2 regions of the Roseateles sp. P1_C6 genome follow, and region 2 is predicted to be linked to the other one. Evidence: predicted binding sites of a transcription regulator. Region 2 holds the regulator's gene; the other holds the start of a gene.
What was found. The regulator FNR, encoded in region 2, switches genes on or off when oxygen is low (the NO sensors DNR and NnrR bind a similar motif). The targets are predictions, from matches to a motif close to TTGATNNNNATCAA.

Region 1 (10,160 bases), on a different contig from region 2:
CGCTGGCGGTGCTGGCCTTCCTGTTGCTGCGCTAGAGCCTGATGTTCTCGCTGGACCGCGACTCACCCATCCCGCTGACCGACCAGATCGAGCAGCGCCTGCATGCGCTGATCGCCAGCACGCAGCTGCCGCCCGGTGCGCGGCTGAACTCCATCCGCCAGCTGGCATCGCGGCTCAGCGTCAGCCCCAACACCGTCGTCGTGGCCTATGACCGGCTGGTGGCCGCGGGGCTGATCGATTCGCGCGGCACCGCGGGCTTCTTCGTCGCCGAGGGCCCGGCCGACGCGATGCCCGACGCGGTGCGCGTGGAGGCGGGCGAGGAGCAGGAGGCCGTGTGGCTGGCCCAGCAGGCCAACGACCAGCGCGCCGGCGTGCTGCTGGCCAGCAGCGGCGCGCTGCCGGCCACCTGGCTGGAGGACGCCATCCCCGCGGCCGCCGTGCAGCGCGGCCTGGCGCGCGCCAGCGCCGGCATGGCCTCGCGCTGCCCGCCGCAAGGCCTGCCCGAGCTGCGCGAGCGCATCGCGACCATGCTGCGCGGCCAGGGCATCGCCGTGGACGCCGGCCGCGTGCTGACGACCTATGGCGGCACGCAGGCCATCGACCTGATCTGCCGCGCGCTGCTGCGCCCGGGCGACACGGTGGCCGTGGAGACGCCGGGCTACTTCCTGCTGTTCGACCGGCTGCGCCAGGCCGGCGTGACGATCGTGCCCGTGCCGCGCCGCCCCGACGGCATCGACCTGGACGCGCTGGACGCCGCCTGCGTGCAGCACCGGCCGCGGCTGCTGTTCATCCAGAGCGTGCTGCACAACCCCACCGGCTGGGGCAGCACGGCCGCCAACCTGCACCGCGTGCTGATCCTGGCGCAGCGACACGGCTTCCTGATCGCCGAGGACGACGTGCAGGGGCACTTCCACCCCGGTACGCCAAACACGCCCACAAGGCTGGCGCAGCTGTCGGGGCTGGACCGCGTCATCTACTACTCCAGCTTCTGCAAGGCCATGAGCCCGGCGCTGCGTCTGGGCTATGTGGCCGCCGAGCCGGCGCTGATCAAGGCGCTGATGCGCGAGAAGATCCTGTCGGTGCTGACCACCGGCGCACTGGCCGAGTTCGTGCTGCTGGAAGTGCTGGCCGCAGGCCGCTGGCGCAAGCACCTGGACCGCCTGCAGCAGCGCCTGGCCAGCGCGCGTGCGGCCGCCACGCAGCAGCTGCGCCAGGCCGGCGTGCTGCTGGAGCAGCCCGGCGAGGGCGGCCTCTTCCTGTGGGGCGCGCTGCCGGCCGGCGTCGACGTGGACAGTGTCGTGAAGGACGCCTTCCGCAACGGCATCCTGCTGGTGCGCGGCGCCACCTTCGCGGCCGACGGCGCGCGTGACCCGCACATCCGCTTCAACGTCGCCTTCAGCCAGCAGCCACGGCTGGCGCAGTACCTGCAGAGCCAGCTGAATGCCGCGACCACCGCGCAGCTGGCGCTGGAGCGGGCGCGCAGCCGCACGAGCGCCTAGCCCAGCGCCACCACCGCGTCGCCGACGCCGATGGCCCCGCTTTCCAGGATGCGCGCCGTCATGCCGCCATGGCCCCGCATCGCCGCATAGCCACCCGGGCCGATGACCTCCTCCATGCGCGAGCAGGGCTGGCAGGGGCCGACGATCTGCAGCAGCGCCGCGCCCACGCGCAGCTTGCCGTTCTTCAGCGACAGCAGGTTGATGCCCGAGACGACCAGGTTGCGCCGCAGGCCCACCGGGTCGATGGCGCCGCTGCGCGCGAACGCCGCGATCAACGGCAGATGCTCCTGCTGGATCAGCGTGACCTGGCGCGTCGACAGTTCGGCCTCGCCGCGCTGGCCGAGCCGGTCGTCGGCCAGGCCGATGCCGGCCAGCGCCACCGTCTGTTCGATGCGGCGCGCCGGGTCGCGCGGCGCACCGCGCACGACGATGGCTTCGACGCGCCCCTGGATGTGGGCGGGCGGCGTGTTGAGGTCGCGAAGGGTCTTCATGCGGGCACCTTAGCGCCAATCCCCGGGGCGGTGCCGAAATCGTCTCAGACCGTATCAAGCCGGGGCCGCCGGCCGGCGGGCCACCTAACATCCCGGGTCCTCTCACCATCCAGTGGAGTGTTCGCCATGGAGACCCAGGAACTGCACCGCGGCCGCTTGATCGATCACCTGCAACTCGTCGTGCGCGACCTGGCCGCCAGCCAGAAGTTCTACGAAGCGGTCTTCAATGTGCTGGAGATTCCCCTCGGCGGGACGGGCGACAGCTACTTCTGGGCCGACGAGTTGTTCGTGTCGACCGTCAGCAGCGAGGCCGCGCAGGGCCGGCTGACGGGACGTGTGCACCTGGCTTTCCAGGCGAAGGACCCGGCCGCGGTGGACGCCTTTCACCAGGCGGCGCTGGCGAACGGTGGCCAGGACAACGGCGCGCCCGGCGAGCGGCCGTACCACCCCGGCTACTACGCGGCCTTCGTGCTGGACCCGGACGGCAACAACATCGAGGCCGTCTTCCACGGCGAGGCCAGGCGCAGTGCGGCGTCCGTCAAGGTGACGTTCTAGTCCCAGAAACGAAAAAGGGCGCCAGTGGCGCCCCTTGTCTCGTTCGGGTTGGCTCGATCAGGCCGCAACCACGCGGACCATCTCCAGCACCTTGTTCGAGTAGCCCCACTCGTTGTCGTACCAGGACACCAGCTTGACGAAGGTGCTGTCCAGCGCGATGCCGGCTTCGGCGTCGAAGATGGAGGTGCGGGCATCGCCGCGGAAGTCGGTCGCGACGACCTTGTCCTCGGTGTAGCCCAGCACGCCCTTCAGCGCGCCCTGGCTCTGGGCCTTGAACTCGGCGCAGATCTCGGCGTAGGTCGCCTCGCTGTTCAGCTCCACGGTCAGGTCGACGACTGACACGTCGCTGGTGGGCACGCGGAAGGCCATGCCGGTCAGCTTCTTGTTCAGCTCGGGGATGACCTTGCCGACGGCCTTGGCGGCGCCGGTGCTGCTGGGGATGATGTTCTCCAGGATGCCGCGGCCGCCGCGCCAGTCCTTGTTGCTCGGGCCGTCCACGGTCTTCTGCGTCGCCGTGGCGGCGTGCACCGTGGTCATCAGGCCGCGCTTGATGCCCCACTTGTCGTTCAGCACCTTGGCCAGCGGGGCCAGGCAGTTCGTCGTGCAGGACGCGTTGGAGATGATGGCTTCGCCGGCGTACTTGGTGTGGTTGACACCGAAGACGAACATCGGCGTCTCGTCCTTGGACGGGGCCGAGAAGATGACCTTCTTGGCACCCGCGGCCAGGTGCTTCTCGCCGCCGGCCTTGTCCAGGAAGATGCCGGTGGCTTCGACGACGATGTCGGCACCGACGGCGGCCCACTGCAGCTCGGACGGGTCCTTGACGGCGGTCAGGCGGATCTTCTTGCCGTTGACGACCAGCGTGTTGCCGTCCACCGAGACTTCACCGTCGAAACGGCCATGCACCGAGTCGTACTTGAGCATGTAGGCCAGGTAGTCGGGCTCCAGGAGGTCGTTGATCGCGACGACCTCGATGTCCTTGAAATTCGCGATGGCGGCACGGAACACCATGCGCCCGATGCGGCCGAAGCCGTTGATACCGATCTTGATGGTCATGGGAAAGTCTCCAGAGGATGAAAAATCTTGGTCGGGCGAGATTCTCGGTGATCCGGGCCGTGAGCAGGTTTCGGGGCGATTTCAGGACGCCTTGGCCGGTGGTTCGCCCAACTTGATCACCCCGCAAGGCACGTCGATCATCAGTTCCGCGCCCAGCAGCCCTTCGAACCGCTCCTTGGTCAGGTTCAGCTCCAGATCGTGCAGCCAGGCCAATAGCGGCAGGCGGTTGGCATTGGGCTCGCCCACCTCGTACACCCTGTTGGCGGTAGCCGGCCGGCCCAACTTCCAGCGCAGGCGGAACGGGCAGCCCATGGTGTCCAGATTGAATTCGACCGGTCGCGCGTTCAGGTCCTTCACAAGAGCAAGGAACTTGACGAGGGACAGGTCGTTGAACGCGAACTTCAAGTTGCCGCTCCAATGGACCGAAAACTGCTGTTCGATGCCGATCCGCCGGCCTTCGGGCAGGCATGGCAGCCGGTACTTCGACAGGTATTCGAGGATGCTGTCCCGGTTGGCGGCGTACATGCTGTCGTAGATCACCTTCACTTCCGGCGGCTGGTCCGGGGCGTTGAAGTAGATCTCCGCGATCAGATTGCCGTCCTTACTGGTCTTGACGGACCGTGACGGCTGGCTGGGCTCGCTCAGCTCCAGTGGCGCACCGGATGAGCGCAGGCATTGCGTGTATGACGCCGCCTGACTCGACGGGACATTCAGTGGCGGCGGTGATGTCACGCGGCCCACGCCCAACGCGTCGAAGGAGAACTCCTGCAGCGCTGTGACCGTCTGGCCAGGCTTCAGGCAGGGCAGGCGCATGCGGGAAACGTAGTCGAGCACTGCTTCGCGCAGGCCCGTCGAACCCGCTTCGTACAGCACTTCGACCTCCGGGCGCTTGTTTGCCTCGGTGAAGCGCATCTGCACCCGGAAGAAGCCGTTGATCCGCTGCTTAAGCACCTCGTCCGGATAGGCCAAGGCAATCTCCGGCCGCGCCAGGCATGCCAGAGTCACATCGCCGCTGCGGTCGGGTAGCGCGGTCTGCGCGTGCCCGACCTGCAGCCACAGGCTCACGGTGAGCGCGACGACGATCTTGAACATCCAAACCCCTGACAAGTAGGGTTAGGTTTGTAGCGCAGGATCAGCGCGCAGCGCGTCACTTCTTCTTCAGCACCGCCTTCACGGTCGCCGCCACGTTCTCCGGCGTGAAGCCGAAGTGCTTGAACAACACGCCGGCCGGGGCCGATTCGCCGAAGGTGTCGATGCCGACGACGGCGTCCACGCCGTACTTCCACCAGAAGTCGCTGACACCCATCTCGACGGCCACGCGCGGCAGGCCCTTGGGCAACACGCTCTTCTTGTAGTCTTTGTCCTGGCGGTCGAACACGTTGGTCGACGGCATGGACACGACGCGCACCTTGATGCCTTCATCGGCCAGCAGTGCCTTGGCGGCCATGGCCAGCTGCACCTCCGAGCCGGTCGCGATGATGACGGCCTCGGCCTTGCTGTTGCCCTTGGGGCTGACGGGGTCGAACAGCACGTAGGCGCCCTTGGCGATCTCGTCGACGTTGGTCTTGGGCGAGTAGGTCAGGTTCTGGCGCGACAGGGCCAGCAGGCTGGGGCGCTGCGCGTTGCCGATGGCCATGGTCCAGGCGACCACCGTCTCGGTCGTGTCGGCCGGGCGCCAGACGTCCAGGCCCGGGATCAGGCGCAGGCTGGCGACATGCTCGATGGACTGGTGCGTCGGGCCGTCTTCGCCCAGGCCGATGGAGTCGTGCGTCATCACGTGGATGACGCGCGTCTTCATCAGCGCGGCCATGCGGATGGCGTTGCGGCTGTAGTCGCTGAAGGTCAGGAAGGTGCCGCCGTAGGGGATGAAGCCGCCGTGCAGCGCGACGCCGTTCATGATCGCGGCCATGCCGAACTCGCGCACGCCGTAGTTGATGTGGCGGCCGTTGTTGGGCGTGCCGTCGGCGGCGATGCGCAGCGCCGGCGTGCTGGACGTGTTGGTCAGGTTGGAGCCGGTCAGGTCGGCGCTGCCGCCCAGCAGTTCGGGCAGGTTCAGCGTGAAGGCTTCCAGCGCCAGCTGGCTGGCCTTGCGGCTGGCGACGGTTTGCGCCTCGGCGTGGGCCTTGACGACGGCGTCCACGGCACTCTGCGCGAAGTTGGCGGGCAGCACGCCGGCCATGCGGCGCTGGAACTCGGCGGCCAGCTCGGGGTGGGCTTCGGCATAAGCGTCGAAGCGGGTGTCCCAGGCGGCTTCGGCCTTGTCGCCGGCGGCCTTGGCGTCCCAGGCGGCGTAGACGTCGGCCGGCACCGAGAACGGCTCGTGCGCCCAGCCGATGGCCTCGCGGGTCAGCTTGATCTCTTCGGCACCCAGCGGCTCGCCGTGGGCCTTGCTGGTGTTGGCGCGGTTGGGCGAGCCCTTGCCGATGGCCGTCTTGGCGATGACCAGCGTGGGCTTGTCGGCGCTCTTCTTGGCCTTGGCGATGGCCTTGTCGATGGCGTCCACGTCATGGCCGTCCACCGGGCCGACGACGTTCCAGCCATAGGCTTCGAAGCGCTTGGCCGTGTCGTCGGCAAACCAGGGCGCGACCTGACCGTCGATGGAGATGCCGTTGTCGTCGTAGATGGCGATCAGCTTGTTCAGCTTCCACGCGCCGGCCAGCGACGCGGCCTCGTGGCTGATGCCTTCCATCAGGCAGCCGTCGCCCAGGAAGACGTAGGTGTGGTGGTCGACGATGGTGTGGCCGTCGCGGTTGAAGTCACGCGCCAGCAGCTTCTCGGCCAGTGCCAGGCCCACCGCGTTGGTCACGCCCTGGCCCAGCGGGCCGGTGGTCGTCTCGACGCCGACGGTGATGCCCACTTCCGGGTGGCCCGGCGTCTTGCTGTGCAGCTGGCGGAAATTGCGCAGCTCCTCGATGGGCAGCGCATAGCCCGTCAGGTGCAGCAGCGCGTAGATCAACATGGAGCCATGGCCGTTGGACAGCACGAAGCGGTCGCGGTTGGCCCAGTGCGGGTTGGCCGGGTTGTGCTGCAGATGCCGGCCCCACAGCGCCACGGCGATGTCGGCCATGCCCATGGGCGCGCCCGGGTGGCCGGAGTTGGCCGCCTGCACCGCGTCCATCGCGAGCGCGCGGATCGCGTTGGCCATTTGGGTGGAGGAGGCGGTCGTTGCTGTCATGGCCGGGGCTTTCGTGGGGCTGAAGGGCAAAACCAGGGATTTTACGGGGGTGACCTCGCCGGGCTTGATCCAGCGCAAGGCAGGACCGTCGCCGGCGCGCGACGCTCGCAGCCATGCCCACCCCGTCCCTGCCGCTGGCCGTTCGTGTCATCCGCGCCGAGCACGACGCGCTGGCCGCGATGCTGCGCACCTTGCCGCTGCTGCTCGAAGCGCAGCGCCGCGCCCGCACGCCGCCCGAGTTCGAGGCGCTGCGGGCCATGCTCTTCTATGTCGACGAATTTCCGGAACGCTTGCATCACAAAAAGGAAAGCGAGCTGCTGTTCCCCAAGCTGCGCGCTCGGGCGCCCGAGCTGCGCGAGACGCTGGACGAGCTGGAGGCCGACCATGCCCAGGGCGAACGCGCCATCCGCGAGCTGCAGCACAGCCTGCTGGCCTGGGAGCAGATGGGCGACAGCCGGCGACCCAAGTTCGAGCAGCAGCTCAAGGTCTACGCCACGCGCTACCTGCGCCACATGAAGCGCGAGGAGACCGAGGTGCTGCCGTACGCCGCGCGTTGCTTCAGCGCCGACGACTGGGCCGTGCTGGACGAAGCCTTCGGCAGCCACCAGGACCCACTGGTGCCGCGCCCCGGCCAGCCGGTCGACGCGGCCTATGCCTCGCTGCGCCAGCGCATCCTGGCGGTGCTGCCGGCGCCGTTCGGTTGGGGGCCGGCGCTGCCCGCTCAGGCCGGGGGCTGATCCGCCAGACCGGCCGTTGGCTTCGCGCGGACGATGAAGCGAAAGCCCACGTCGGGACGGACCTCGTCGCGGGCGATGCGTTCGACGGCCGCCGAGCGGGTCTGCGCAAAGCTGCTGCGGTAGGACCCGCCGCGCAGCGCGTGCATGCCGGTGGCGGCGCCCGGCGGGCCTTCCGGGTCCACCCAGGCCTCGGGCGAGCGCTGCTCGGGGCCCAGCAGGTCGCGGCAGAGCTCGGCGACGTTGCCATGCATCTGGAACAGCCCCCACGCATTGGTCGGCAGGTCGGTGACCGGCAGCAGCGAGCGACTCTCCGCATTGACCTGCGGTGGCCCCACTTCGTCGCCGAAGGCGTAGGCCGTGCGCGTGCCGGCGCGGCACGCGGCCTCCCATTCGGCCTCGCTGGGCAGCCGGATGTCGCAGCCCGGCAGCCGTTGCGACAGCTGTGCGATGAAGCCTTCTGCCCCCGCGGCGCTGACGCCGGTGACGGGCAGCCGCTCGTCCTGACCCGACGTCGGTCGCCCCGTCACCCGGCTCCACAAGGCCAGCGTGCAGGCGGTGTCCGCGATCCAGAAACCTTGGCTGAGGCTGACCGTGCGCAGCTCGCCCTCCTCCGGCGGGCCCTTGGGCGAGCCCATGGCCAGCTTGCCGGCCGGCACCCAGCGCAGACGCTGGTGGGCCTCGTCGCCCCCGCCATCGGGCCAGCCGACGTGCAGCGCCGCGTGCACGCCGTAGTGGGCGTCCGAGCCCAGGCTGACGCCGACATCCGCTGAGGCGCGCTCCAGCTGCCGCGTCGTGCAGGCCCAACCCCGCGGGATGACCCACTCGTCCGCCGAATGGCTGTGCAGGGTCTCCAGCCAGACGTCCGTCGCCGCGATCAGCGGCGGGGCCAGCAGCGTGAGGCTGTCACCGTGGCGCACATCGTGCGCCCAGTCGGGCCGATTCAGCACGCGCTGCACGGGCCGGCCGAACTGTGTCAGCAGGTCCAGCGCTGCCACCTGCGACAGATGCGGGCGCAGCTCCTGCAGCAGGAACTGGGTCTGGTCCGCCGGTGCGCCGCGCGCCACCCAGGCGCCCAGCTGTTCGGTCAACCGGCTGGCGCGCAACATGCCCCACAGCGCATACGAGATCACGCGGTCACGCAGCGCCGCGCCTTCGCGCGACAGGGCCAGCCGCACCAGCTCCAGTTCGCCGGAGTTGACCGCCTCCACCAGCGCCCGCTCGTTCTCCAGCCGGGCGTCCTGCGGCGGGCCGGCCGGTGGCGGCGCCTCGCCGCGCTCCACCAGCTTGACCGTGGGCTCGGGCGCCGCAGCGGCTGAGACGGGCGGCACGACGGGGGCCTCGGCAGGCGCCGTCGGCATCGTGGCCGGGGCCTGCGCATCGGGCGGCTGCACCGTGGCCACGGTGGCCGCGGCCGGTTCCGCCGCCGCCTCGACCTCGGTGAACACCATCAGCGCGCCCAGCTGCGCGCCGGTCAGCGCGGCCTTCTGGTGCAGCTCACCGACGCGCGCCAGCAGCTCCAGCAGGTCGAAGCCCGAGCGGTTCTGCATGGCCGCCTCACACAGATCGGGCAGGCGCTGCAGCACCAACCGGTACTGCAGCTGCGCCGGCGAGTCCACGCCCAGCACCTGCAGCTGCAGCGCCCGGCGCAGCCCCACCACGTCGCGGAACAGCGCGTCGCTGCGCCAGTCGGCCAGCGTGATCAGCAGCCGCGCGCCGTGCAGGCGCAGGAACCGGTACAGCGCCGGCGCGAACAGCTGCAGCGCGCAGACGATGGCCAGCCATTCGCGCCGGCGTGGCGTCTTGGCGTCGCCCGCGCCCAGCGCCTCGGCCAACGCCAGCAGCGAGGTCATGCGGTACAGCTTGCGTGGCACGCCGGGCGTGATGGCGGCCACCAGCGTGGCCAGGTCGTTGGCCTGGGCCGAGGCGTCGGCGAACCAGTCCGGCCACTTCAGCGCCAGGAAGTCGCGCGCTGCCGCACCCGTGGGCCGCGGCAACCGCACCGGCAGGTGCACCAGCTTCTCCAGGTACTCCGCGCCGGTGATGGGCGTCATGCCTTCCTTGCCCTGCAGCGCGTAGTCGCGGTAGCGGTGGGCGATGCCGCGCTCGATGACCTCCTCGTCCAGCGCCAGCACGAAGGCGCAGCCCTCCACCTCCAGGAACAGCTTGATCGCCTCCAGCACCTCCACGGCCTTGTCGGGCAGGCAGCGGTCCAGGTCGTCGACGAGAAAGATGAGGTTGAGCCGGAAGTCCGCGTCAGGCAGCCGCTCGCCGGTGCCGAGCCAGAGCCAGCTGGCGCGCAGCCGGTAGACCAGCCGCGGCCACCAGCCCAGCCCTCGGTACTTGAGCCGCTCGCGGTGCAGCGCCAGCGCCTTGGGGTTGCGGCCGGTGACGGCGCGCAGGTGCTCCAGGAAGTCGTAGTACAGGCTGTTGAGCTGGTCCACCGGCGTGGTCAGGCGGCGCGCCTGCTGCAGTGCCGTGCGGCGCTGCCGCCAGCGCGCCCAGGCCGAGGGCTGCGGCTTGCCGGCCTCGGCCTTGAACTCGGGCAGCTTCAGCGCCACGCCCTGCGCCGCCAGCGCGGTCTGCAGCAGCTCGCGGCCACCGTGCTGGTAGACGGTCTGGGCCAGGTCGCCCAGCAGTGTCAGCCGGT
Region 2 (10,160 bases):
TGTTCGCGCGCCTGCACAGCCTCAACGAGACGCTGACGGTGCAAAGCCAGCAGGCCATGGACCGGCGCAGCGACGCGGTGCTGGCCGAGCTGGAGCAGCAGCGCCGCCTCATCAGCGCGCAGGTGCTGGGCGCGATCGCGCTGGCGGTCCTGCTGGCGCTGGGCTTCGGCCACTGGCTGCTGCGGCCGCTGGCCCATGTGGAGGCGGCCATCGGCCGGCTGGGCGACAACCGCTTTGACGAGCCCGTGGAGGTGCGCGGCCCGGCCGACCTGCGCCGGCTCGGGCGGCAGCTGGAGTGGTTGCGCCAGCGCTTGGCGACGCTGGAGTCCGACAAGACGCGCTTCGTGCGCCACATCTCGCACGAGCTGAAGACGCCCATGGCCTCCATCCGCGAAGGTGCGGCGCTGCTGCGCGACGGCGTCGCCGGGCCGCTGACGCCGGACCAGGGCGAGATCGTGCGCATCCTGGGCGACAACAGCGCCGCGCTGCAGGGCCAGATCGAGGACTTGCTGCGCTACCAGACGCTGGCGTCCGACTCGCAGCAGCTGCAGCGTCGCGCCGTCGACCTGAAGGCGCTGCTGGCGCGCGTCGTGGACGACCAGCGCCTGCTGTGGCAGACGCGCGGGCTGCAGGTGCAGCTCGATGCCGCCGAGTGCACCGCGGTGGTCGACGGCGACAAGCTGGCCATCGTGCTGGCCAACCTGCTGGCCAACGCGGTGCGCTTCAGCCCGCCTGGCGGTGTCGTCACGCTGGCGCTGCGACGCGACGCGGCCAGCGTCCGGGTTGACTGCATCGACGCCGGTCCGGGCGTCGCGGCCGAGGATGTGGAGCGCATCTTCGACCCCTTCTATCAAGGCCGTAACCAGGCGCCCGGCGCACGCCGCGGCAGCGGCATCGGCCTGTCCATCGTGCGCGAGATCGTGCAGGCGCATGGCGGCAACTGCCGGCTGCTGCCCAGCGAACGCGGCGCCCATTTCCGCATCGAGATTCCCCATGAAACGTCATCGAAGACTGCTTGAGATGGGCCTGCTGCTGTGGCTGGCGGCCACGCTGACGGCCTGCCAGACACCGACCCCGGCGCCCGAACCGGCGCCGCCGCCGCCCGCGCCGGTCTGCCCCGAGCCGCCCGCGCCGCCACCACCGCAGACCGACGAGCTGAAGGCCGCGCTGGCCTACGCGACCGAGCTGCGCACGCGCACCACGCCCGAGCTGACGCCCATCGCCGAGGCCTCCAGCGGCGCCGCCGTGCAGGCCATGCGCAAGGCCTTGGCGCTGAGCCAGGGCCGCAGCAGCGCCGAGCTGCTGCAGGCCGCGGCGCAGCTGGACATCGTCAACGCCGGCACCGATCCGCAGGCCGAGCAGCTCAAGCCGCTGGCCGGGCTGCTGGCGGCCCGCCTGGCCGAGCAGCGGCGGCTGCAGGACAGCGTCGACAAGCTGAGCCAGCAGCTGCGCGACAGCCAGCGTCGCAACGACCAGCTCAACGAGAAGCTGGAAGCGCTCAAGGCCATCGAGCAGACGCTGCCGGCCAAACCGATCAACGCGCCGCGTTGAAGGAGGCACCGATGAAGACGCAAGCCGCAATCCTGCTGGTGGACGACGACGCCGACCTGCTGCGCCTGATGACGATGCGCCTGAGCGCCGCCGGCCATGCGGTGCAGGCCGTGTCCAGCGCCGAGGCCGCGCTGGCCCACCTGGCCGTCAAGCTGCCGGCGCTGGTCATCACCGACGTTCGGCTGCCGGGCCTGGACGGCCTGGCGCTGTTCGACGAGGTGCGCCGGCGCCACCCGTCGCTGCCCGTCATCCTGCTGACCGCGCACGGCAACATCCCCGACGCCGTCGAAGCCACCACGCGCGGTGCCTACGCCTACCTGACCAAGCCCTTCGACGGCAAGGAGCTGATGGAGAAGATCAACCAGGCGCTGCTGGTCAATGCGCCCGGGCCCGCGCCGTTCGACGGCGACGGCAGCTGGCGCAGCGAGATCATCAGCCGAAGCCCGCGCATGGCCGAGGTGCTGGCCGAGGCGCGGCTGGTGGCCGCCACCGATGCGAGCGTGCTGATCTGCGGCGACAGCGGCACGGGCAAGGAGTTGCTGGCACGCGCCCTCCACAAGGCCAGCCCGCGCGCGGCCAAGCCGTTCATCGCGGTGAACTGCGCGGCCATCCCGGAGGCGCTGCTGGAGTCGGAACTCTTCGGTCACGTGAAGGGCGCCTTCACCGGCGCGCAGGCGCAGCGCCAGGGCCTGATCCCTGCGGCGCAGGGCGGCACGGTGTTCCTGGACGAGATCGGCGACATGCCGCTGGCGCTGCAGGTCAAGCTGCTGCGCGTGCTGCAGGAGCGGGTGGTGCGGCCGGTGGGCAGCAACGAGGCGCTGGCGGTGGACGTGCGCGTACTGTCGGCCACGCACCGCGACCTGGAACTGGCGATGGCCGAGGGCCAGTTCCGCCCCGACCTCTACTACCGGCTCAACGTCGTCAAGCTGCAACTGCCGCCGCTGTCCGAGCGGCGCGAGGACATCGCGCTGCTGGCCCAGCACTTCCTGCAGACGCTGGCCGAGCGGCATCGCAAATCGGTCAAAGGCTTTGCGCCCGACGCGCTGGAGGCACTGGTCACGGCGCCCTGGCCCGGCAACGCACGCCAGCTCTACAACGTCGTCGAGCAGGTCTGCGTGCTGGCCACCGCGCCGCTGGTGCCACTCGCGCAGGTGCAGCGCGCGCTGCAGATGCCGTCGGCCGAAGTGCTGAACTACCAGCACGCCAAGCAGCGCTTCGAGCGCGACTACCTGAACCAACTGCTCAAGCTCACGTCGGGCCATGTCGCCGAAGCCGCGCGGCTGGCCGACCGCAACCGCACGGAGTTCTATCGCCTGATGCAAAAGCACGGGCTGGACCCGCAACTGTTCCGTGCCGAGGGCGACCCCCTAGCTTCGGCGTCCGATCCTGGCGACAAAAAAGTGTCAGGTGAATCAAGCACTTAGGCGGATGGCGCCTGAGGTTGTCGCCGGCTGGCGACAAAAACCCGCTTGTCTGTGGGTGTCACTCGCCAGTTAGACCACGTGGTGATGGCTAAGTGCTTGATCCAACTGGCAAATCACGAACTGGCACAGCCCTTGCGCTAAGCCTGGTTGTGGTGCCACCCGGCATCGCGTTGATTCAAGCACTTTCAGGAGATCTGCATGCAAACATCTACCCTCGTCCGACTGCTGTCCGCTGCCCTGATGGCGACCGCCGCCTCTGCCTCGTTCGCTGCCGACCCGGCCGCCACCCCCGCGACGGCACCTGCCGAGCAGGTCGCCCAGGCGCAGACCGGCGATGCCGCCGTGGCCAGCCAGGCCGCCGCGGTGCTGCAGCAGGACAAGGATCTGCAAGCCCTGCCGTTGACCGTCAGCAGCACCAGCGCCGGCGTCATCGTTGTCAAGGGTGCAGCGCCCAGCGCCGAACTGGCCCAGAAAGCCATCAAGCTCGTGCAAGCCGTGCCGGGCGTGAAGGAAGTGCGCAACGAGATCAAGGTCGGCTGACCCTCGTTGCAGTACTGAGGCCTACCTGACGGGCCTCGCACCAAGGCCTCGCGTGCCCCCGCGAGGCCTTGTTGCATCTGGCGGCGCTTCGGCAGTGCCGACGGGCCGCTAGCAGCGGCTGTTGTTGACGATGGCCTGCAGCCCGGGCTGGTCGAGGATGCGCAGCTGGCGCTGCTTGACCTCCATCAGACCGTCCTCCTGGAACCTGGAGAAGGTGCGGCTGACGGTCTCCAGCTTCAGGCCCAGGTAGCTGCCGATCTCCTCGCGCGTCATGCGCAGCACCAGGCTGGACGCCGAGAAGCCGCGGGCCTGCAGACGTTGCGTGAGGTTCAGCAGGAAGGCGGCCAGTCGTTCCTCGGCGCGCATGTTGCCGAGCAGCAGCATGACGCCGTGGTCGCGCACGATCTCGCGGCTCATGATCTTGTGGAACTGGTGCTGCAGGCCGGTGAACTCGCGCGACAGCTGCTCCAGCTGCGTGTAGGGGATGACGCAGACCGACGAGTCTTCCAGCGCGACCGCGTCGCAGTGGTGGTGGTCGCTGCTGATGCCGTCCAGGCCCAGCAGCTCGCCGGCCATCTGGAAGCCCGTGACCTGGTCGCGCCCGTCCTCGCTGCCGACGCAGGTCTTGAAGAAGCCGGTCCGCACCGCGTACAGCGCCTCGAAGCGTTCGCCGTTGCGGAACAGGTGGTCGCCACGCGGCACGCTGCGGCGCTTGTTCACCAAGCCGTCGAGCTGGCCCAGTTCGCTGGCGTTCAGACCCACCGGCAGGCACAGCTCGCGCAGGTTGCAGCTCGCGCAGGCGACCTTGAGCGGTTCGATCGCCTTGGGAGCGGGTGACGCGGGCATGTCGGGCGTTGTCGGCAGGTGCATCGCGCGGGGCAGGGGGGTGAGCATGAATTGCATTCTTGGCCAGGCGACCCGCGGCGGCCTTGACCTGGATCAAGGCTGTCCGGCGCCGGCGTCGGCACAGTGGCGCCATGGCTGCCGTATCCGACCGCTTCCTCGACGCCGACCTGCTCCGCCGCCACGACGTGGCCGGGCCGCGCTACACGTCCTACCCGACGGCTGACCGCTTGGTCGAGGCGCACCAGGGTGCCCAGCACCTGCAGGCGCTGCGCCAGCGCGGCACGGCGCAGCCGCTATCCGTGTACGTGCACATCCCGTTCTGCGAGCAGCTCTGCTACTACTGCGCCTGCAACAAGATCATCACCAAGCACCACGAGCGCGCCGCACCCTACCTGGCCGCGTTGACGGTGGAGATGGACCTGGTGGCGTACGCCCTGGGCGGCACCGCGCCGGTGTCGCAACTGCACCTGGGTGGCGGCTCGCCCACCTTCCTGTCCGACGCGGAACTGGGCACGCTGATGACCGAGCTGCGCCGGCGCTTCAGGCTGCTGCCGGGCGCCGAGTTGTCCATCGAGGTGGACCCGCGCACGGTGGACCTGCAGCGCCTGTCGCATCTGCGCCTGTTGGGCTTCAACCGCTTGTCCTTCGGTGTGCAGGACTTCGACGTCGCCGTGCAAAAGGCCGTGCACCGCGTGCAGCCCTTTGCGCAGGTGGCTGCGCTGATGGCGCAGGCCCGCGAGCTGGGCTTTGGATCGACCAGCGTCGACCTGATCTACGGGCTGCCGTTGCAGACGCCTGCCTCCTTTGCCCGCACCATCGCGCAGGTCGCCGAGCTGCGGCCGGACCGCATCGCGATGTATGCCTACGCCCACCTGCCGCAGCGCTTCAAGCCGCAGCGGCGCATCGCGGCCGAGCTGCTGCCGCCGGCCGGCGACAAGCTGGCCATGCTGTCGGGCGCCATCAGCGCGCTGCTGGGCGAGGGCTACACCTACATTGGCATGGACCACTTCGCGCTGCCCGACGACCCGCTCGCCGTCGCCAAGCGCCAGGGCTTGCTGCACCGCGGCTTCCAAGGCTATTCGACGCAGCCGGACTGCGACCTCGTCGGCCTGGGCGTGTCCGCCATCAGTCGCGTGGGCGCCACCTATGCGCAGAACGCGAAGACGACCGAGGAGTACCAGGACGCGCTCGCCCAGCGTCAACTGCCCGTGCAGCGCGGCCTGGCGCTGACGCGCGATGACCTGCTGCGCCGCGCCGTCATCATGGCCTTGATGTGCCAGGGCCGCGTGGAGTTCGAATCCATCGCAGCGTCCTACCTCGTCGACGTGCCGAGCTATTTCGCCACCGAGCTCGAGCGCTTGGTGCCACTCGCCGAGCAAGGCCTCATCGTGCTGGAGCCGGGTGCCATTCAGGTCACGCCGTTGGGTTGGTACTTCGTGCGCGCCGTGGCGCTGGTGTTCGACCGCTACCTGCAGGCCGACGCGAGCCGCGAGCGCTTCTCGAAGATCATCTGATGGGGCTGCATGCCGCGCTGATCGGCTCGGCCGCGTTGATGGGCCTGGCGGCGGCGCCGCATTGCGCGCTGATGTGCAGCACGCCCTGCGCGCTTGTCGCACGAGGCTGGCGCCAGCAGTCGCGGCTGCTGGCAGGCCGGCTCGTCGGCTACAGCGTGGCGGGCGTGGTCGCTGCGGCAGCAGCCCAGGTGCTGGCCCAGATGTCCCAGGGCGCCGCGGTGCTGCAGCCGCTGTGGGCGTTGCTGCAGGCTGCCTTGCTCGTGCTGGGCCTGAGCCTCGTCTTGCGCGGCCGCGTGCCGGTGTGGCTGGCGAACGCACGCTGGCGCCCGACGCCGGGGCGCAGTTTCGCGACAGGCCTGGCCTGGGTGGCCATGCCGTGCGGGCTGCTGCATGCCGCGCTGCTGCTGGCTGCGCTGTCCAACTCGCCGCTGGACGGTGGGCTGGCGATGGCGGCGTTTGCCGTCACGAGCACCTTGGGCCTCACGGTCGCACCGGTCTGGCTGGCGCGCCTGCCGCGCCGCGTCGGTGACGCGTCTCCGGCGCTTCGGCTCGCGGGCCTGGGACTGGTCGCCGCATCGGGCTGGGCGCTTGCCCACGGGGTTTGGCAACGCCTGGCGTTGGCCTGCTGACACCCACCCTAAACTCGCGGGGTTTCGTTTCTCTCGCCCATTGCGAAAGCCCCCCAGCCATGTACCAACACATCCAAGTGCCGGAAGGCGGCCAGAAGATCACGGTCAATGCCGACTTCTCGCTGAACGTGCCCGATCAGCCCATCATTCCCTACATCGAAGGCGACGGCACCGGTCTCGACATCACGCCGGTCATGCTGAAGGTGGTGGACGCGGCCGTGGCCAAGGCCTATGGCGGCGCGAAGAAGATCCACTGGATGGAGATCTACGCCGGCGAGAAAAGCACCAAGGTCTACGGCCCTGACGTGTGGCTGCCCGAGGAGACGCTGCACGCCGTGAAGGAGTACATCGTCTCCATCAAAGGCCCGCTGACGACGCCCGTGGGTGGTGGCATCCGCTCGCTGAACGTCGCGCTGCGCCAGGAGCTGGACCTGTATGTCTGCCTGCGCCCCGTGCAATATTTCGACGGCGTGCCCAGCCCCGTGAAGGAGCCACACAAGGTCGACATGGTCATCTTCCGCGAGAACTCGGAAGACATCTATGCCGGCATCGAATACGAGGCCGAGAGCGACAAGGCCAAGAAGCTCATCAAGTTCCTGCAGGAGGAACTGGGCGTCAAGAAGATCCGCTTCCCCAACACGTCCGGCATCGGTGTCAAGCCGGTCAGCCGTGAAGGCACCGAGCGCCTGGTGCGCAAGGCCATCCAGTACGCGATCGACAACAACAAGCCCAGCGTGACCATCGTGCACAAGGGCAACATCATGAAGTTCACGGAAGGTGGCTTCCGTGACTGGGCCTACGCGCTGGCGCAGAAGGAGTTCGGCGCCGAGCCCATCGACGGCGGCCCGTGGTGCAAGTTCAAGAACCCGAAGACGGGCAAGGACATCACCATCAAGGACGTCATCGCCGACGCCTTCCTGCAGCAGATCATCCTGCGCCCGGCCGAGTACAGCGTCATCGCGACGCTGAACCTGAACGGCGACTACATCTCCGACGCGCTGGCCGCGCAGGTCGGCGGCATAGGCATCGCGCCGGGCGCCAACATGAGCGACTCCATCGCCATGTTCGAGGCCACGCATGGCACGGCGCCCAAATACGCCGGCAAGGACTACGTGAACCCCGGCTCCGAGATCCTGTCAGCGGAGATGATGCTGCGCCACATGGGCTGGACGGCGGCCGCCGACTTGATCATCAGTTCGATGGAAAAGGCGATCCTCAGCAAGAGGGTCACCTACGACTTCGCGCGGCTGATGGACGGCGCGACGCAGGTGTCGTGCTCCGGCTTTGGTCAGGTCATGATCGACCAGATGTGAGATGGCGCCGGGCATTGCGCCGGTATCGAATCGAAAGCCGCCTTCCAACGAGCGCGGCTTTTTTTCGTCCCCGCAAAAGGAAACCCCGGCGTGGGGCCGGGGCTTCGGGGCGACTCGTGGTGCTTCACGAGCCGTCCGACAAGAGCAGTTGCAGGAGGCAAACGCCAAGTGACAGACTGTATGAAAAGAATCTGGCAATTGGCTTGCTATTTGATTGCGAGAGCCTGCCCAGGCGTGAAAACGCAACGGAGTTCGAGCGGCGACTAGGCGAGGGCGTGACGCGCAGCGGTCGCGAAACGGGGCGCCATGGCGCCCCGTTGCTTTTCTCATCTGCAGGGAATCAGCTGGCCAGCGCCTGCAGCGCCGCGTTGAACGTGGCGCTCGGGCGCATGACCTTGTCCAGCTTGGCCACATCCGGCAGGAAATAGCCGCCGATGTCGGCCGGCTGGCCCTGCACATCCTTCAGCTCCGCGGCGATCTTGGCCTCGTTGGCGGTCAGCGTCTCTGCCACCGGCTTGAAGCGCGAGGCCAGCTCGGCGTCCTCGGTCTGCTCGGCCAGAGCCTGCGCCCAGTACAGCGTCAGGTAGAAGTGGCTGCCGCGGTTGTCGATTTCGCCGGTCTTGGAGCTGGGGCCCTTGCCGTTGTCCAGCAACTTGCCGGTGGCCGCGTCCAGCGCCTTGGCCAGCACCTTGGCCTTGGCGTTGCCGGTCTTCAGCCCGACATCTTCCAGGCTCACGGCCAGAGCCAGGAACTCGCCCAGCGAATCCCAGCGCAGGTGGTTCTCTTCCACCAGCTGTTGCACGTGCTTCGGCGCGGAGCCGCCGGCACCCGTCTCGTACATGCCGCCGCCGGCCATGAGCGGCACGATGGACAGCATCTTGGCCGAGGTGCCCAGCTCCATGATGGGGAAGAGGTCGGTCAGGTAGTCGCGCAGGATGTTGCCGGTGGCGCTGATGGTGTCCAGACCGCGGATGACGCGCTCCAGCGTGTAGCGCATCGCACGGACCTGGCTCATGATCTGGATGTCCAGGCCGGTCGTGTTGTGCTCATGCAGGTACATCTTGACCTTGGTGATCAGCTGCGCTTCGTGCGGGCGGTACTGGTCCAGCCAGAACACCACCGGCATGCCGGAGTTGCGGGCGCGCGTGACGGCCAGCTTCACCCAGTCGCGGATGGCGGCGTCCTTGCACTGGCACATGCGCCAGATGTCGCCCTGCTCGACGTCCTCGCTCATCAGCACTTCGCCCGTGGCGATGTCGGTGATGTTGGCGACGCCGTCTTCCGGGATCTCGAAGGTCTTGTCGTGCGAGCCGTATTCCTCGGCCTGCTGGGCCATCAGGCCCACGTTGGGCACGGTGCCCATGGTCTTGGGGTCGAAGGCGCCGTGCCACTTGCAGAAGTTGATGATCTCCTGGTAGATGCGGGCGAAGGTCGACTCGGGCATCACGGCCTTCACGTCCTTCAGGCGGCCGTCGGCACCGTACATCTTGCCGCCGCTGCGGATCATGGCGGGCATGGACGCGTCGACGATGACGTCGTTGGGCGAGTGGAAGTTGGTGATGCCCTTGGCCGAGTCCACCATCGCCAGCTCGGGGCGGTGCTCGTGGCACGCGTGCAGGTCGCGCTTGATCTCGTCCTGCTTGCTCTGCGGCAGCGTGGCGATCTTGGTGTACAGGTCCACCATGCCGTTGTTGACGTTGATGCCCAGCTCTTCAAACAGCTTGCCATGCTTCTCGAACGCCTCGCGGTAGAAGATGCGCACGCAGTGGCCGAACACGATGGGGTGGGACACCTTCATCATGGTCGCCTTCACGTGCAGCGAGAACATCACGCCGGTCTTGCGCGCGTCTTCGATCTCCTTTTCATAGAAGGCCAGCAGCGCCTTCTTGCTCATGAACATGGAGTCCACCACTTCGCGGTCCAGCAGCGAGACCTTCTGCTTCAGCACGATGGTCTTGCCGCTCTTGGTGATGAGCTCCATCTTCACGTCGCGGGCGCGGTCCAGCGTCATGGACTTTTCACCGTGATAGAAGTCGCCGTCGTGCATGTGCGAGACGTGCGAGCGCGAAGCCTGGCTCCACTCGTCCATGCGGTGCGGGTTCTTGCGGGCGTATTCCTTGACAGCCTTGGGCGCGCGGCGGTCGGAGTTGCCTTCGCGCAGCACCGGGTTCACGGCCGAGCCGATGCACTTGTTGTAGCGGGCGCGGATGTCCTTCTGTTCATCCGTCTCTGGCTTCTCGGGGTAGTCCGGGATTTTGTAGCCCTTGTCCTGCAACTCCTTGATGGCGGCCTTCAGTTGCGACACCGAGGCGCTGATGTTGGGTAGCTTGATGATGTTGGCCT

Region 1: a site for FNR is predicted at 6,841-6,854, ahead of AC1D29_RS17795 (hemerythrin domain-containing protein). Genes of this name have one in related genera too.

Annotation. Positions count from the first base shown of each region.
Region 1 is NZ_JBFUAK010000007.1:394,236-404,395, forward strand. It holds gene AC1D29_RS17760 (LysE family translocator) at 1-35, shown strand, start outside; gene AC1D29_RS17765 (aminotransferase-like domain-containing protein) at 42-1,499, shown strand; gene AC1D29_RS17770 (MOSC domain-containing protein) at 1,496-1,990, opposite strand; gene AC1D29_RS17775 (VOC family protein) at 2,117-2,545, shown strand; gene gap (type I glyceraldehyde-3-phosphate dehydrogenase) at 2,603-3,601, opposite strand; gene AC1D29_RS17785 (energy transducer TonB) at 3,683-4,693, opposite strand; gene tkt (transketolase) at 4,749-6,776, opposite strand; gene AC1D29_RS17795 (hemerythrin domain-containing protein) at 6,890-7,513, shown strand; gene AC1D29_RS17800 (SUMF1/EgtB/PvdO family nonheme iron enzyme) at 7,498-10,160, opposite strand, start outside.
Region 2 is NZ_JBFUAK010000011.1:179,277-189,436, reverse strand. It holds gene AC1D29_RS23535 (sensor histidine kinase) at 1-1,019, shown strand, start outside; gene AC1D29_RS23530 (hypothetical protein) at 994-1,551, shown strand; gene AC1D29_RS23525 (sigma 54-interacting transcriptional regulator) at 1,563-2,975, shown strand; gene AC1D29_RS23520 (BON domain-containing protein) at 3,174-3,515, shown strand; gene fnr (fumarate/nitrate reduction transcriptional regulator Fnr) at 3,624-4,361, opposite strand; gene hemN (oxygen-independent coproporphyrinogen III oxidase) at 4,493-5,875, shown strand; gene AC1D29_RS23505 (urease accessory protein UreH domain-containing protein) at 5,875-6,504, shown strand; gene icd (NADP-dependent isocitrate dehydrogenase) at 6,564-7,817, shown strand; gene AC1D29_RS23495 (NADP-dependent isocitrate dehydrogenase) at 8,158-10,160, opposite strand, start outside.